DNA from 4 places in the Virgibacillus salidurans genome. Region 3 is predicted to be linked to each of the others. Evidence: riboswitches for the same ligand, from Rfam matches in the RefSeq annotation. Region 3 holds a riboswitch; each other region holds the start of a gene.

Region 1 (4,283 bases), 180 kb from region 3:
TACAACATCGCCAGGTTTACTCTGCAATGTCCAATATCAATCCCTGATGGCCCTTGGCAGGCATTCACAAAGTCCACGACACCACTGACTGCGCCATCACGCCACATCACATTTGCAGGATAATAATCTCGATGGATGAAGTTATTTTTAGCATTAGGGCGCGGTCCTTTTGCAATAGCTATTGCCTTTTCCCATACATCTGGAACACTAGACCATTCCGGGATCTCAACCTTTGAAATGTCATTATAGGAAAAATAAATCCATGGAAAATCACTGACTTCAACAGCATGAATTTTACAAGTACACCTGCAAGACCAGCTAACCATTCATGCATACCCCTTGGCTTTAATTCAACACTTCCCTCAAGCTTTGTCATTAAAACTACTGGAACACCACATATTTTTTATTTCTCCCCTTCATACTCTAATCTTTTTTGACTGATTATATAATACTTCTAAGTAAATCGCCAAAAACCCCTGCGTTTAAATTCACCCAATTAAGGAAATATGCTTTATAACCAACTATTTAAAGGATGGTGAAAATATGCAGGCAGTAACATTTCAAGGTAAAGAGGCAATGGAGACGAAAAGAGTCGACGATCCAACTATCCAAGAAAATGATGACATGATTGTCCGGATTACCGCTAGTGGAATTTGCGGATCAGATCTTCACCTATATAAGGGTGGGATCGTTCCGGCAAATGATTATGTTGTTGGGCATGAGCCAATGGGAATTGTTGAAGAAGTCGGTCCAAATGTAAAAAACTTGAAAAAGGGAGACCGAGTAGTCATCCCTTTTAACATTGGATGTGGAGATTGCTTCTTCTGTAATAACCAAATGGAAAGTCAATGTGATAACTCGAACCCTCACGGAGAACCTGGTGGTTTGTTTGGATTTGGCGAGGACTTTGGGAATCATCCCGGCGGTCAGGCAGAATATTTACGTGTGCCCTATGCAGACTTCTCATCTTTTAAAATACCAGAGTCAAGTGAACTGGAAGATGAGCAAGTATTATTGTTATCCGATGTCATTCCTACTTCCTATTGGAGTGTGGAGCATAGTGGAGTGAAAGAAAATGACACAGTAATAATCTTAGGTTGCGGACCAATTGGGTTGATGACACAGAAATTCGCATGGCTAAAAGGAGCAAAGAGAGTAATTGCTGTAGATCAGATAGAGCATCGATTAGAACATGCGAAGAAAACAAATAATGTGGAAACGTACAGTTTTAAAGAATATGAAAAAATCGGACAGCTTTTACATGAAGATACAAAAGGTGGGGCTGATGTTGTCATTGATTGTGTTGGAATGGACGGAACCGTACCGCCTAAAACAGAGTTCGGGTCTGAAATGGACAATCAATTTGGAACAATTAGCCCGATCATTACCGCTTCACAAGCTGTACGGAAATTCGGTACGGTTCAATTAACAGGAGTGTATGGAAGCGATGCAAATAATTTTCCACTCGCAGACTTCTTTACACGTAACGTATCTTTAAAGATGGGACAAGCACCGGTAATTAATATCATGCCAAAACTTTACGAAATGATTGAGAACAAACAATTCGACCCAACAGATATTATCACACATCGAGTAGGCTTAGACAAAGCATCGAAGGTTTATGATATTTTTGATAAGAAAGAAGATGGAAGTATTAAAGTTATATTTAAGCCATAACTATTCCATGACAAATGTAGATTTATTTGCTAAACTGAAAATGAATGAACAATCAAATAAATAGTAACTACTAGGGGTGCCCAAAAATACGTGGGCTGAGAGGAAAGCACGTGTGAGCTTTCTGACTCTTACGGACCTGATCTGGATCATACCAGCGGAGGGAAGTAGTCAGACGAAATGTCTAATCTATCTTCAAATTCGAAGCCAGGTCCCCCACGGGATCTGGCTTTTTTGGTCTCTCCCTTGAGAGGAGGTAATTAATGAATCGAACACGCTTACTGACAACGATGGCCGTTTTCGTAGCAATCGGAGTCATTACCGCACAATTATTATGGTTCCCCGCAGGTGTTGCAAGAGCATACCCTGTCCAGCATGCTATTAACGTCATGGCTGCCATCATACTTGGCCCGGGTCCGGCTGTGGCTATCGCCTTTATGATCAGCCTGCTCAGGAACATGCTGGGGCTCGGGACATTACTCGCATTCCCCGGCGGCATGGTTGGAGCCTTTTTAGCCGGTTATCTCTATCAAAAATTCGGTAAAAGAGCGTTGGCAACAGTTGGTGAGGCATTTGGCAGTGGGATCATTGGTGCACTATTTGCTGTACCTTTTGCTCAACTTCTCATAGGAAGTTCTGTCGGTGCATTATTCTTTGTTCCTTCATTTCTAGTGAGCAGTATTACTGGAGCAATGATTGGCTGGTTTATTGTTTCAAAGATAAACTATGAAAAATTAGTGCGTATATAGTCTAGGAAACTACTATGCTTTAAGACTTTCAAACCTATTAGAGGAGGATTTATAAATGACACAAATTCCAACTGCATTTACGATTGCTGGCACAGATCCAAGTGGTGGGGCAGGTATTCAAGCAGACTTAAAAACATTTCAGGAATTAAAAAGCTATGGCATGTCTGTAATTACCTCTGTTGTTGCTCAAAACACAACCGGCGTCCAACGTGTTCACCATCTTCCCGTTGAAATGATCGAACAACAGCTGGATTCCGTGATTTCCGATATTCCGGTTCACGCATTTAAAACAGGAATGATTGCAAATAAGGACATGATGAAAGTGATCGCAAAACGTGTTTCAGACCTGGATGCATTCTATGTCATGGATCCGGTTATGGTTGCTACAAGTGGAGACTCCCTGATCGATCAGGATTCGCGTCATTTTTTACGTGAGAACCTCTTGCCATTAACAACGTTAGTTACACCAAATATTCCGGAAGCTGAATTTATTACCGGGGATAAAATTGAGACAACCGATGACATGAAGCAGGCTGCGGAAAAAATTGTTGAGGATTTCGGTGCTGATGCAGCTCTTGTTAAAGGTGGCCATATGTCTGGCAAAGCTGTGGATTTTTTATATGACGGCATGACGATAAGCACCTTTACGGCTGATCGAATTGATACAAAAAATACACATGGAACAGGGTGCAGCTATTCCGCTGCCATTACAGCCTATTTAAGTCAAGGTATACCACTGCAGAAAGCTGTTCAAAAAGCAAAACATTTTGTAACAGCTGCAATTAAGCATTCCTTTGAACTTGGTTCCGGAAGCGGTCCTACCAATCATTGGGCAACAAGAGAGGAGGCGGTGAAACAATGAATCCAAACATTATTCAAGAGGTACGGGAAAATAGTCCATTGATTCATCATCTGACAAATCAGGTTGTCATGAATTTTACAGCGAACGGTCTATTATCCTTTGGTGGAGCACCAGTTATGGCAAAAGCAGAAGAAGAAGCTGCTGAAATGGCTTCTGCTGCCGACGGGGTTCTCCTTAATATTGGCACACTTACATCCGTTGAGCTTTCAGCAATGATTCTCGCTGGAAAAGCTGCAAGCGAAAAAGGTATTCCAGTAGTACTCGACCCGGTAGGAGTTGCAGCCACCTCTTTTCGCCAATCCGCCGTTAAGAGAATCCTAGAAGAAGTAAAGCCAACCGTAATCAAAGGAAACGCAGGTGAAATGGCCCAACTTGTACAAATCCCCTGGGAAACAAGAGGTGTTGAATCAGTTGGGGATGGAAATGCTGAAGAAATTGCTGTTAAGGTTGCAGAAGTCTATGAAACGGCAGCTGTCGTAACCGGAGAAACAGACATTATTTGTACTGGAAATGATGTTATCTCCAATGAAACTGGTGACCCACTTTTAGAAAAAATAACAGGCGCTGGTTGTTTATTGGGATCTATTTTAACAGCCTGTTTGACAACGGACGAACGGATCGAGGAACAGGTTTTAACGGCAGTCGATTTTTATGGGTTAGCAGCTGAATACGCCGCTTCACATGACGAAGTGAGAGGATCTGGAACCTTTTTGCCCCGCTTCATTGATGCACTTTCACTTGGGCCTGGAACGCTTGAAAGGAGATAACCAATGTCATTTATATTACAGCAAAGCTTACGTAAATATTTTATCATGGGTAGTCAAAATTGTGATTATGATCCTGCAGAAATACTGGAATCTGCTGCAAAAGCTGGAATAACGGCCTTTCAATTCCGTGAAAAGGGTGAAGGTTCATTGACTGGTATTGCAAAACTGGAATTAGGAAACCAATTGCGTGAAATTTGCCGGGAGCACCAGATTCCCTTCATCGTGAATGAT
Region 2 (4,283 bases), 1.3 Mb from region 3:
GAAAAGAAAATAATCAGGATCTGCTTGTCATTGTTCAGCAGCTTGAAAGTGCGATGAAAAAATTACGTGAAGCTTCTGCTTTTGTCAGCTGTTTAACTGCACAGGATGTGAAGGATGAAAAAGCAAATCTTTTAGAAGGACAGCGTAATGTTCTAAAGGCTGAAATGAGCGGGATCCGAACAAATTTTAATCAAAATTTAGCTGCAATTAATGATGGAACATGGGAAGAACTGCTGACCCAGCCGGAGCTAGTGGAACTTTCTTTTATATTAAATGAAAGTAGAGAACAAGCGAAAAAGCAATTATCTGTAAAAGAAGAAGTATTAATGAATGATTTGGCGGTTGACGGCTATCATGCGTGGAATCAGATGTATGGAACAATAGTCGGAAATATGAGTGTTGAGATTGAAGAGGATGGGGAGGTTAAATCTTATTCTGTCGGACAGGCTTCCAATAAATTAAGCAACCCGGCAAGATCTGTACGTAAACATGTATCCGAACAATTGGATAAAGCGTGGAGCAGTCAGGCTGATTTATTTGCCCAGACACTGAATCATTTGGCTGGGTTCCGTCTACAGAAATATAAACACCGTAACTGGGAAAGTGTGTTAAAAGAACCATTAGCCATTAACCGAATGAAGAAAGAAACTCTTGATACGATGTGGACTGCTATCACAAACAACAAAAGTCATTTTGTTGATTATCTAAAGAAGAAAGCGGAACTATTAGGATTAGAAAAATTAAGTATGTACGATGTTGGAGCACCTTTGACAGATTCAGTTAAACAATCGAGTTATACAGAAGGGGCAGAATTTATTATTGACCATTTTCGTGAATTCAGCCCGAAGATGGCCGATTTCGCACAAATGGCATTTGACAAACGGTGGATTGAAGCAGAAGACCGGCCAGGAAAGCGCCCGGGAGGATTTTGTACAAGTTTTCCGGACAGTGAACAAACACGGATTTTCATGACGTATTCCGGTACTCCGTCCAATATCGCGACTTTGGCCCATGAACTTGGACATGCGTATCATCAACATGTTATGAATGATGTTAATGGATTAAATCAAGGATATGCGATGAATGTTGCTGAAACTGCTTCAACATTTGCAGAAATGATTGTAGCTGATGCATCTGTTAAAAATGCAAAAAATAGTGACGAGAAAAAGGCGTTGTTGGAAGATAAAATTAAACGGAGTGTGGCATTTTTCATGAATATCCATGCACGGTTTATTTTCGAAAATCGCTATTATGAAGAACGTAAACAGGGGATGGTCTCTGTTAACCGATTAAATGAGTTAATGGTTGGGGCTCAGAAAGAAGCATACAATGATGCAGTTACAGACTATGATCCAAACTTTTGGGCTTCGAAATTACATTTCCATATTACAGGAGTACCGTTTTATAATTTCCCTTATACGTTTGGTTATTTATTCAGCCTTGGTATCTATGCGCATGCGAAGGAAAAAGGCGGCAGCTTTGAAGATGATTATATCGCATTATTGTGTGATACAGGCAGCATGAACGTGGAAGATTTGGCAGAAAAACATCTGAATGTAGATTTAACGAAACCGGATTTCTGGGAGAATGCTATTCAATTATGTATCAATGATGTAGAAGAATTTATGGAACTATAACTAAAAAGCTGAGTATCCATTGTCATAGTCTGATAGATAAGGTACAATGATGATAACAAAGAAAGTGAATGAAAAGCCTACAGGGGGAGCCATTTGGCTGAGAGTGAACGATTTTGTTCTTACCCTTCGAACCTGTTAGTTAGTACTAGCGTAGGGATGGTGGTTTTTTGATGGAATAAAAAGTAATGTGAGCAGATTCCTCCATCAGGAAGTCTTCCCCTTGGCATTGCTTTTTTTGTGTGATTTGAAATTGCTTTAAAAAGGGGAGGTAGTAACGTTTGAGTTCCAACAAGATATTATTTCTAATTGAGGTCGCGATTTTCACGTCACTCGCATTGCTTCTGGATATTATCCCGGGCCTATCCTTTAAAATATGGGCGATGGGTGGCTCCATTTCATTTGCGATGATACCAATTTTTATTGTCGCATTCCGCTGGGGACTAAAAGGAGGACTCGTGTCCGGGTTTTTATGGGGATCTTGCAGGTTGCTGTAGGTACAGCTTACATCCTGCACCCGCTGCAAGGGCTGATTGAATACGGGCTTGCCTTTACGGTCCTTGGCTTTGCAGGTGTTTTTGCCAGTCAAGTTCAGCAAGCGGTTAAAGATGGTAGAACAAAAGCTTATCTTTCTTATATCACGTTAGGCGTGCTCTTGGCATCAAGTCTACGTTTTATCGCACATTATTTTGCCGGTATTGTGTTCTTTGAGTCTGCGATTGAGGGGCAGCCTGTCTGGATCTATTCACTCGTTTACAATATATCCTACATGCTTCCTTCATTTATATTGTGTACCGCAATTGTGTTCTTTCTATTCCATAAGCAGCCAAAGACATTACTAAAGGCGGCATAAAAATATTGATTATTCGCTCGCGTTAAGGTAACCTCCAAGTTAGAGGTTACCTTTATATATAAAGGTGGAGATAAATGATGCATGAATTAATTGGTCCGTGCCAAACATGCGGGAAAAATGTATATTGTGAAGACGGATTTTTTGCTGGGGTACATGAAGATGGGCAACTTTTATGCGAAGACTGTGTTCCGCAAAATGAAAATTAAAAGGACAACCGCAAACTGGGTTGTCCTATCTATCTTAAAATAGGTAGCTACCTACATTCTCATTGTTGGTTACGATCAAGAAAATCTTGCCTTCGTCCATTTCTTCTTCATGGTTTTCTGCTTCTGCTTGGGTGAAGCCCATTTCTTCAAGTTTTGTTCTTAATTCATCGCCTTTACTGTTGAACATATTTCCAACTGCTTCCTTGAAGTCCATTTCGCTTAAACCAATTGTATTTGCATCAGCACCGCCTGCAACGCGATCTGTTCTATCATCATCATGTGATAGAATATAAACATCATCTTTATCTATGCCTTTATCTTTTAATATACTTACATCTGTTTTTAAGTGTTCATCATTGAAATATCCTTTAATGAATGGTTTCATATTTAACTCCTCCTTCGCTTTATATAATTAACATTCCCATCTATCATTTAACTAAAACATGTTAAGCTCCCTTTTGTTTGTCGCGCTTTTCTTCTTCCATGCATAGGCTATAGAACTATTCATCATGGGAGGAAGCGTATATGGAGCTGACTATTGCTCACTGGTTGTATGGTTTATTTACACTTGCGATTATAGGAACAATGATTTTTCGAAGAGGTGTTGTACTCCCTTCACTGTTAGGGACATTTGTAATTGCTTGGGTATACAAAGGAAGTATCATTGAAGGATTTACAGCCATTTTTAATGCGAATCTTGTAGCCGCTCAGGAGCTTTTCAGCATATTTTTAATCATTACTTTTATGTTGGCGCTTCTGCATTCCTTACGTGATCTTGGTGCAGACCGGAAAATGATTCAGCCCATCCAGAAGATGATGATTAATGGGCATGTTTCTTATTTTGTTCTTGTTGGCGTGACGTATGTTATTTCGCTTTTCTTCTGGCCGACACCCGCTGTTCCTTTAATTTGCGCTTTACTTGTTCCTGCTGCAGTAAGGGCAGGGTTGCCTGTAATGACAGCTGCAGTTGCGATTGCTATTTCCGGTCAGGGAATGGCTCTTTCCTCTGATTATATTGTGCAAGTAGCACCTAGTCTATCAGCTACTTCTGCTGGCATTGACACTGCTTTGGTTGCCGATAAAGCGTTAGTGCTATCTTTAATAGCTGGGGGACTGCGATCCTTTTGGCATATTTTCTCTATCGAAAATCAATCCGTTCCAAAGAGGATAAATTAAATGACATTGATCTTGAGAAATTACAGTCGACAACAGCATCAACAAATAAACCACAGTCCTTGCATTTAACGATGTGGAGTAAGTTATTTGCTGTTCTGGTCCCATTAGTTCTCGTGGGCGTTGTGGTTTACATGGTTTACGAAAAGCTTATATCCGGCAGAATGAGTGGACTTGAAGGTGGCGATGGAGCAGCTTTTATTGGTGGAGTTGCTGTAATTCTATTGTTATTATCCACTGTCGCTTTTGGACGTGAGCATGCATTGGATTATATCTCGAACCATATCACAGATGGATTTGTATTTGCTTTTAAAGCAATGGGTCCGGTTATTCCAATTGCAGGTTTTTTCTTCCTGGGAAGTGCGGATTTTTCCGGAAGTATTTTGGGCCTAGATGAAAATCCTCCGGCATTGCTGT
Region 3 (4,283 bases):
ATTGACATCTTGTCCATGTACATCGAGACCAGTACCGGTTTCTATAAAAAGAATTTTTTCCATAATGAAATTCCTCCATTAACTATAATAATTGTTATGTCCTTGCGTTAGCCAGCTGTTCCATCGGGTGACAGAAATCATTCTGTAAGTCGATCAATACGAGGCAGTTTTCTTATCAAGCAATGACTCCTGCATCATTTACACAACTCCTTCACATCGTTGTATACTTATTGTTCCAGGTGTTGATGAGCAGCAATGGTGTCCTCGTTCAAAAAATATAACTGATCCAAAAAAGTCGGAATAAATGAACCTGGTCCTGTCGCTGTTTTCATGGCTAATTCCGCTGCAATTCCATACCCCGTTACTGCTTCAATGCTTGCTTCGTAAATATCTTCTCCAGCTACACCGGCAAATGCACCGATAACAGAGGTGAGCAAGCAGCCACTGGTCGTGATGTTTTGTAGCATGACGTGTCCATTTTTACAAAGGGAAGTTCTTTTTCCATCTGTGACGATATCCGTTTGGCCGGTCGCAATAACGACCGTTTCATACTTTCGCGCCACTTTTTCAGCAATGGAAGGATCATTTTCTTCAAGAGAACTATCCGGACTCGTTGTCTTTTCCAATGATTCGCCTAAAACCGCAATTTCACCGGCATTGGCACAAATAGCAGCTATTTTAATCTCGGACAGAATTTCATGAATCACAGTTGTACGAAAATCAGTCGCACCAATTGCTATGGGGTCTAAAAAAACCGGTACTCCCGCTTCATTTGCAGCTCTTCCTGCTACCATCATTGCTTCTGCCCGGGCTTTGCTTAAAGTTCCTAAATTTAATATAACAGCATCCGCCTTCCTTGCCATTTCGTCTGCTTCTTCTGGCATGTTGGAAATCGAAGGAGAGGTGCCCACAGCTATCAATCCATTTGCTATAAAATTGGAACCTACTTCGCTCATAATATTATAGATCAGCGGTGATTTTTTTCTTGTTTTCATCAGGTATTGCATGATAAGACCCCTTTCTTTTAAAATTGAATAAGAAAACTTAATTATGGGAAGAATTGCTCCTACTGACCACTCGTTAAACCAAAATTGAGAATTCCTGCTCCTCCTGTTAGATACGTTCCGGTAATCGTTAATGCATCGTATTTTTGTCATTTTATCAATCCTTTTCCATGACATGCGAGGGAAGCGATTAAAATAATGTTTCTTAAATGTGATGTTTGCTTATTTTTTTAACTCTTGCAACAATCATCCACCCTATTAATGAACCTGTTATACTACTAACCAAAAATGACGGCATGAAAAAAAGGGCTCCAACTGAACTTCCCATTAGCAGCTTAGCAAAAGGAACGGAAAATAATGAGGAAATGACCCCGGTCCCAATGATTTCTCCAATAACTGCCCACCTGTATTTGCGAAATTTGTTATAAAGATACCCTGAAAGGAAGGCACCGATCATTCCCCCAGGAAAAGCCAATACCGAACTAGTGCCAGTCAAAACACGGAGCAGCCCAATCATAAATGCAACACTTACAGCTGGCTTTGTTCCAAGTATAACAGCTGCCATAACATTGACGGTATGTTGAACTGGATACGCCATCAGTAGACGTGCTGGAAACCAAATAGAGCCAATTGTTCCAATAGCCACAAAAATGGCCATCATGGTCAACATTCGTGTTCGATTCATATATCGTGTTTCCCCTTTTCAAGAAAATGATTAGCTCTTCATATTAATTGTTCTTATTTGTCTCGCAGACCCAATCATTTAGGAAACAGCTAAAAAATAAAGAGCCAAGTCTATAAATAAGACCTGGCTCGAATAATCGATTTTATTTCTTCGACTACTTCCCTCCGCTGGTATTAACCAGATCAGGTCTGTAAGAGTCGGAAAGCTCCACGCTTTCCTCTCAGCCCGCATTTTGGGCACCTCTAGTAGTTACTTTTTATTAACTTATTATTCTCATCCTAACACAAGAAAGGGGTCTGTCAAGTATTTACGGGAACCATTGTTGTTGGAGAACCTCGAGTCTCCTCGGAACAGAGCACCTCCTCCTTAATGACTTGATCCACTGGCTTTATAACCCGTATTCGCCTTCACCTTCACCTCCGCATAGCGTCTCAGATCTTTTTCTTTAGAAAGAATCGTCCCAAGATAACCGCCCAAGAAGCCTATTGGAACGGAAACGAGTGCAGGATTATCCAGCGGGAAGATAGGCTCCCCGGTAAATAATGCCGCTCCCTCGACTGGTGAAAACACACTCGGACTGATAGACACCAGTACCAACGCTGAAATCAATCCGCTTAGCATCGCGGTAACGGCACCTGACGTGTTGAACCGTTTCCAGTAAACCGTGTACAGGATTACCGGCAAATTGGCACTTGCCGCAATACAGAAGGCAAGTGAAACAAGGAACGCCACATTAAGATATTGGGCAAACAGCGCGAGAACAATGGCCAGCACCGATACGATCAGGGAAGCCGTACGAGCTGCAACTACCTGCTCTTTTTCCGACGCTTTTCCTTTTTTGATTATTTGCCCATAAAAGTCATGGGCCAATGCCGAGGCTCCTGAGAGCACAAGGCCCGCGACCACAGCCAGAATCGTGGCAAATGCGACCGCTGATATGAAAGCAAACAGGAGATCTCCGCCAATTGCTTGTGCCAGTAACGGTGCTGCCATATTTCCTGCCGGGTTGGCCTGAAGAATCGCACTTTCCCCGACAAACGCCGCTGCACCAAACCCTAAAAATAAGGTCAATATATAAAAGGCTCCGATCACCCATGTTGCCGTAATGACCGAGCTTCTTGCTGTTTTAGCATCCCTTACCGTGAAAAAGCGCATGAGAATATGCGGTAATCCAGCAGTACCAAGCACAAGTGCCAGCATCAGGGAGATCGTCCCCAGCGAGTCGGTATACTGCAGCCCCGGCTCCAAATAAGCCGCACCATGACTGGTGGCCGTTTTCATATCAGTAAACATTTGTCCAATATTAAAGTTGAACCTGAGCAGAACGAGAAACGACATGATAACCATACCAGCCATTAGAAGCACAGCTTTCACAATCTGCACCCAGCTTGTCGCTGTCATCCCACCAAACAGTACATAAACTGTCATCATGACACCAACAATCAGAACGGCCAGCCAATAATCAATCCCGAATAAAAGCTGAATCAAGGCACCTGCGCCAACGAGCTGGGCGATCATGTAAAACGTGCTGATCGTCACCGTGCTAAATGCAGCTGCTCCCCTCACCTTTCTCGCATCAAAGCGAGAATTGATCATATCTGCAAGCGTGTATTTACCCAGATTCCTTAACGGCTCGGCAACCAGAAACATGACGACCAGGTAGGCAATCAGGAATCCGATCGAGTAAAAGAAGCCGTCAAAACCATAAAGCGCAATTGCCCCGGCAATCCCCAAAAAGGAAGCAGCCGATAAGTAATCTCCCGCAATGGCTAGCCCGTTTTGCATCCCGGTCAGACCGCCGCCTGCGGTATAGAAATCACCGGCTGTCTGGGTCTGTTTCGCAGCAAAATAGGTAATCACTAGCGTCAGAAGGACAATAGCAAGAAAGAGAATAATAACTGTCGGGCTCATTTATCATTACCTCCTTTCTGTATTTTTTCGATGATTTTATCCGCCTGTTTGTCAAACGTATTCGCCTTCTTCACATAAACCATACACAACACCCATGTCATCACAAACTGGGCAAAGGCAAACAGCCACACCCAGGAAATATCTCCGATCGCCGGTGTGTTCAGAAAGGTCGTATACGTTGTCAAAATCGGCAGCAAGAAGTAAAAGATCAGGAAAAAAATCGTCCATGGAACAATAAATTTTTTCTTGTCTTTCATAAATTTTTTAAACGATGGGCTATTAGCAACCTTTACGTAATCAACTTCTTTCTCTTTCTGCTGCTGATATTCTTTTTCTAAAGCCATGTGTATCCTCCTTGTTTTGTCATTGAATATATGCCGAAGCTGAATATTCACATTATTGTCAGCCTGTAATTGAATTTTGCTGCATATACCCTCCTTCAATTTGAAAGCGCTTGCTAAAAGTATAAAGAAGAAGAAAAACGCTGTGGGAAAATCCGTTTCAATGGTAGAAATCCTTGCACGAATGGTCGCCATACCGTTATCAATTGCCGAAAATATTAAATAATTGCTTTCTCGCTGCGCGGCTTACTGGTATCGTAGTCTGGTTTTTGTCCTTCAAAGTCACATTGCTTGTGCCATTAAACCATGGAGTAATTTCCTGCACATGATCCAAATTCACCA
Region 4 (4,283 bases), 250 kb from region 3:
GAAGAAATTACAAGATTTTAAGGAAAAACGTTCGGTTCCAATTATTTTAATGACATATGTGAATCCGATATTTACGTATGGCCGGGAAAAATTTGCTGCTGACTGTATGGATTCCGGCGTTGACGGTGTTATCATCCCAGACTTACCGATGGAAGAGGAAGCGATTTTAACGGAAGTCTTACAGGAAAACGCGATTGCTTTTATCCGGCTTGCAGCGATGACAAGTCCGAAAGAGCGTTTAGTCGAACTGGCAAAACGGTCTGAAGGGTTTTTATACGCTGTTTCTGTCACAGGGACTACCGGGGCACGCACAGAACATGACGCTGAGGTCAAAGACTACTTGCAGATGCTTAAAGGGAATAGCTCTGTACCAGTACTGGCAGGGTTCGGCGTTTCCAACACAGAACAAGCACAGAACCTGAGCTCCTATTGTGATGGCGTGATTGTGGGGAGCAGGATTGTTAGCTTGTTGCATGACGGGGAAGCGGATGAAGTTAAAAAGTTGATTCATGGTAGTTTGTAAAACAAGAAGTTACAAAAGTTGATTTGAAACAAATAAAATGCGCCAATCACTTATTGGTTTATGATATGTGATTGGCGCATTTTATGAATGACCCTACGTGAAAATAATTGTAGAATTCTCACGTTATTTCCCGGGAAATGACGAATAATAATTCTGCTTTCATATTGATTATTTCCCACGCCTTCTTTTCGCTTCATCATATTCCTCTTGCGTTATTTCACCGTTTTCCAACCGTTTCTCCATCACTTCAAGTGAATCATCTGGAGGTGTTTTGCCTTTATTCACCCTGAAACGACTAAGGATAACGATAATAACGATTAAAACGATAATCGACAAAATGATACGTATAATAGATTCTGTTGCCATTTTTATCACCTCTATATAATACAATTACCATTTCAACGCATTTTTAAGCATATTTCCATTTTTCAATGAAAAATCCCCTTCAAAATGAATGTTCATACATTTGTCTTAACTTCTCCACAGAAAATGCATATTTATTATCTATAATCAATATTGTAAATGTATTTAAATTCTATATTTTGGGGGTATGTTTATGAAAAAATTACTTACAACATTATTTTTAGTTCTAATTCTCGTACTTGCGGCATGCGGTGGGGATGGCAGCAGTGAGCCTGCCAACGGTGACAGGATCATCAGGTGAATCAGCTGCCAATGAAGTAAACATTACTGCAACGAACTTTGACCTGGGCGAAGGATACACAGTACCAGCTGGTGCAGAAGTTACATTGACACTCACCAATGAAGAAGGAATGCACGGAATTTCCATTGATGAATTCGATATGCATCTTGAGGGTGAAGGTGAAACAACATTCATACCCGAAGAACCCGGAGAATACACAATCTATTGTAACATCCCATGTGGCGAAGGCCATGATGACATGACAACGACCCTAGTCGTAGAATAATAGCATAGTTAAAAGAGCTGTTCATAGGGAATAGCTCTTTTTTGTTTGTGGAGAAAAGTTCTACACGTTTAACGGCTTCTTCATAGAATTAAGGATTTTTTAATCCATTTATACCCGACGCCCCAAACTGTTTTTAGATGTTGGTCAATTGGAAAGCCGGTATTCCTTCCTCCTAGAGCTTGTTTGTATGTATAATCATAAAGCTTTAAATACAACGCTAGTAAATCCAGCATCCGCTGTTCATCATCTGCTAAAAGGACTTTATTCAATAGGCCCACCTCTTACTAACTTCATACTTGCACTACCTACTATCATTATAGCCCAGAAAATTGGCAAATTTGAGCAACAACATCCCATTCGACAAATTCCGGGGCGTGACAGGCACCAGCACTGTATGTTAAAATAAACACAGAAAATTTCATAATAACATGGGCACTAGGGGAGCTAAACATGGCTGAGAAGAACTGTATGGTTCTGACCCTTTATACTCGAACTGGGTAATACCAGCGTGGGGAAGTGCAGTCGACGTGAGTATTTCATTTTTTAATAATAAATCATTCAAGCAGACTGCATTCCCCTCAGGGGATGCAGTCTTTTTTTCTAGTTCCTCTTTGCCAATAAAAGAAGGAGGAGTTTCATATGACAGATCAATATTGTGACGATAGTAACATTGCTGGAGTTAGCTTTTCGATCCATCCGATGAGTGATAATTTTATTAATATTATCACAGAGGCATTAAATGAAGTGGATACCTCAAAGGTTTGGATGAAGACAGATGACGTGACAACCACAGTTCGTGGAAAACTTCCCCACGTATTTGATGTGACAAAAGCGATCTTCATACATGCTGCAAAAACCGGGGAGCATGTTGCATTCCAAGCTACCTATTCACTGGGATGTCCAGGGGATTCTTCAGGCAATGCTTATATGGCAGAAGACAAGGAACCTCTCAACAGCGCTCAGATAAAAGATATTAAACAGCCCGTGGCAGCAAAATTTTCACTTTATCCATTAGGTGGTGGAAATTATATGGACACGATTTATGAACAGATTGAGGCAATGAAGAAGCATGTTACTGTTTCACCAGCCCATTATTCGACTCGCCTGGACGGGGAATCCGTTGCAATATTTAATGGTTTGGAACACGTTTTTCAAGCAACTGTTAATGCTAGTTCGAGCCACACTGTTATGACCGTTTCCATCTCAGCCAATAGCCCATCCCAGAAATAAAAATACCAGCCACTTACTGAACTCATTTCAATAAGTGGCTGACTATTAGTCCAACACAATACTTAGGAACATTTTTCCGATATTTAGCATGGCACGCTCATCTACATTAAATCTTGGATGATGATGCGGGAATGTCGCGTTCAGTTCGGGATTTCCACCGCCTACCGTAAAATACACACCCGGTATTTCTTTTTGGTAGAATGAGAAGTCCTCACTCCCAGTCATCGGATCCAATCGATTCAGATTCTCCTCACCAAAGAGGGCCGCGGCTTTATCCTGCACATGCTTCGCCTCGAGAGGATCATTCCAAATCGATGGACAATCTTTCACATAATCATATTCCACTTCTGCTCCAGCTGCTTCACATGTAGATTTTACAATTCGCTCCATTGACTCCTCAATTATAGTCCGTGCTCCTTCATCAAAGGTGCGAACTGTTCCTTTAATCGAAGAATAATCGGGAATCACATTTGTCGCGTCCCCACTGACAAACGAGCCAACTGTTACTGCTGCAGCACTTTGTGGGCTCACTCTCCGGCTGATAATTTGTTGTAAGTTTACAACCAGCTGGCTTCCTGTTACTAACGGGTCTATCGTATCACTTGGTTCAGAACCATGTCCGCCCTTACCATGAATTTTTATAAAAAAGTCATCTTGCGCGGAGGAATTATACCCCTCTTTCACCTTAACTGTGCCAAATTCTTCTGTTGCCATAACATGCGCACCATAAATAACATCAACATCATCCAGACAGCCGTCCTCGATCATTAGCTTAGCTCCACCAGGGGTCGCCTCCTCGCCAAATTGATGAACAAATACGACTGTTCCCGGGATTTCATCTTTTATTTCACTTAAGACTTTCGCAACACCAAGCAACGTTGCGGTATGCACATCATGTCCACATGCATGCATGACTCCAGGGACACGCGACTTGTAATCCACCACATTTTCTTCTTGAATCGGCAATGCATCAAAGTCTGCACGTAAGGCAATCGTTCTTCCGGGTTTCCCACCTTTAAGTGTGCCAACTACACCTCTTCCACCTACTCCTGTAAGCACTTCTATTCCTAAATCCGTTAAATAGGAAGCAATTTTCTCAGGCGTTTTTACTTCTTGATGAGAGAGCTCCGGATACATGTGAAGTTCTCTGCGGAACTCCACTAATTCCGGATAGATATCTTGCAGTCTAGCAAAAACATTTTCCAACATACACCGTACCTCCTACCAAATAAACATATGAGCAATTGTTACAAATATTGCTCCCAGCACGTACCAAATTAGTATTAAAGGCCAAACCCATTTGACCCATTTAAGCCAAGAAATTTTGGCAAGGGCTAAAGCTGCCATCAGCACACCTGCCGTTGGTGTTAAGATATTTGAAATACCATCACCAAATTGGAAGGCTAATACAGCGGTTTGTCTGTCAACACCTACTAAATCTCCGAGTGGAGCCATTATTGGCATACTTAGCGCGGCCTGTCCACTTCCAGATGGCACAATAAAGTTCAATATACTTTGTGTCGCGAACATACCCATTGCTGTTAATCCTGCCGGCAATCCGGCAACCAATGAAGATATTGCGTATAAAATCGTATCGATTG

Evidence for each region. Region 3 has a riboswitch for thiamine pyrophosphate ahead of thiW (energy coupling factor transporter S component ThiW). Riboswitches for the same ligand answer to the same signal wherever they lie in the genome.
Region 1: linked by a shared signal. The riboswitch ahead of thiW (energy coupling factor transporter S component ThiW) and the one ahead of thiW (energy coupling factor transporter S component ThiW) in region 3 are both predicted to bind thiamine pyrophosphate.
Region 2: linked by a shared signal. The riboswitch ahead of thiT (energy-coupled thiamine transporter ThiT) and the one ahead of thiW (energy coupling factor transporter S component ThiW) in region 3 are both predicted to bind thiamine pyrophosphate.
Region 4: linked by a shared signal. The riboswitch ahead of KFZ58_RS02725 (YkoF family thiamine/hydroxymethylpyrimidine-binding protein) and the one ahead of thiW (energy coupling factor transporter S component ThiW) in region 3 are both predicted to bind thiamine pyrophosphate.

What each region holds. Positions count from the first base shown of each region.
Region 1 covers NZ_CP074373.1:417,285-421,567, reverse strand. The annotation lists gene KFZ58_RS02300 (aminoglycoside phosphotransferase family protein) at 1-326, opposite strand, end outside; gene KFZ58_RS02295 (alcohol dehydrogenase catalytic domain-containing protein) at 544-1,677, shown strand; TPP riboswitch at 1,740-1,857, shown strand; gene thiW (energy coupling factor transporter S component ThiW) at 1,938-2,423, shown strand; gene thiD (bifunctional hydroxymethylpyrimidine kinase/phosphomethylpyrimidine kinase) at 2,479-3,285, shown strand; gene thiM (hydroxyethylthiazole kinase) at 3,282-4,052, shown strand; gene thiE (thiamine phosphate synthase) at 4,056-4,283, shown strand, end outside.
Region 2 covers NZ_CP074373.1:1,530,113-1,534,395, forward strand. The annotation lists partial or broken gene KFZ58_RS07895 (M3 family oligoendopeptidase) at 1-1,637, shown strand, start outside; TPP riboswitch at 1,710-1,811, shown strand; partial or broken gene thiT (energy-coupled thiamine transporter ThiT) at 1,916-2,487, shown strand; gene KFZ58_RS19165 (hypothetical protein) at 2,562-2,693, shown strand; gene KFZ58_RS07905 (YflT domain-containing protein) at 2,728-3,078, opposite strand; partial or broken gene KFZ58_RS07910 (hypothetical protein) at 3,219-4,283, shown strand, end outside.
Region 3 covers NZ_CP074373.1:240,709-244,991, reverse strand. The annotation lists partial or broken gene KFZ58_RS01370 (Lin0512 family protein) at 1-63, opposite strand, end outside; gene thiM (hydroxyethylthiazole kinase) at 228-1,007, opposite strand; gene thiW (energy coupling factor transporter S component ThiW) at 1,210-1,689, opposite strand; TPP riboswitch at 1,832-1,943, opposite strand; gene KFZ58_RS01355 (solute symporter family protein) at 2,056-3,600, opposite strand; gene KFZ58_RS01350 (DUF485 domain-containing protein) at 3,597-3,944, opposite strand; gene KFZ58_RS01345 (LytR/AlgR family response regulator transcription factor) at 4,144-4,283, opposite strand, start outside.
Region 4 covers NZ_CP074373.1:491,803-496,085, reverse strand. The annotation lists gene trpA (tryptophan synthase subunit alpha) at 1-523, shown strand, start outside; gene KFZ58_RS02740 (SHOCT domain-containing protein) at 692-889, opposite strand; gene KFZ58_RS02735 (cupredoxin domain-containing protein) at 1,153-1,452, shown strand; gene KFZ58_RS02730 (hypothetical protein) at 1,533-1,721, opposite strand; TPP riboswitch at 1,880-1,984, shown strand; gene KFZ58_RS02725 (YkoF family thiamine/hydroxymethylpyrimidine-binding protein) at 2,092-2,682, shown strand; gene KFZ58_RS02720 (M20 metallopeptidase family protein) at 2,728-3,891, opposite strand; gene KFZ58_RS02715 (YfcC family protein) at 3,904-4,283, opposite strand, start outside.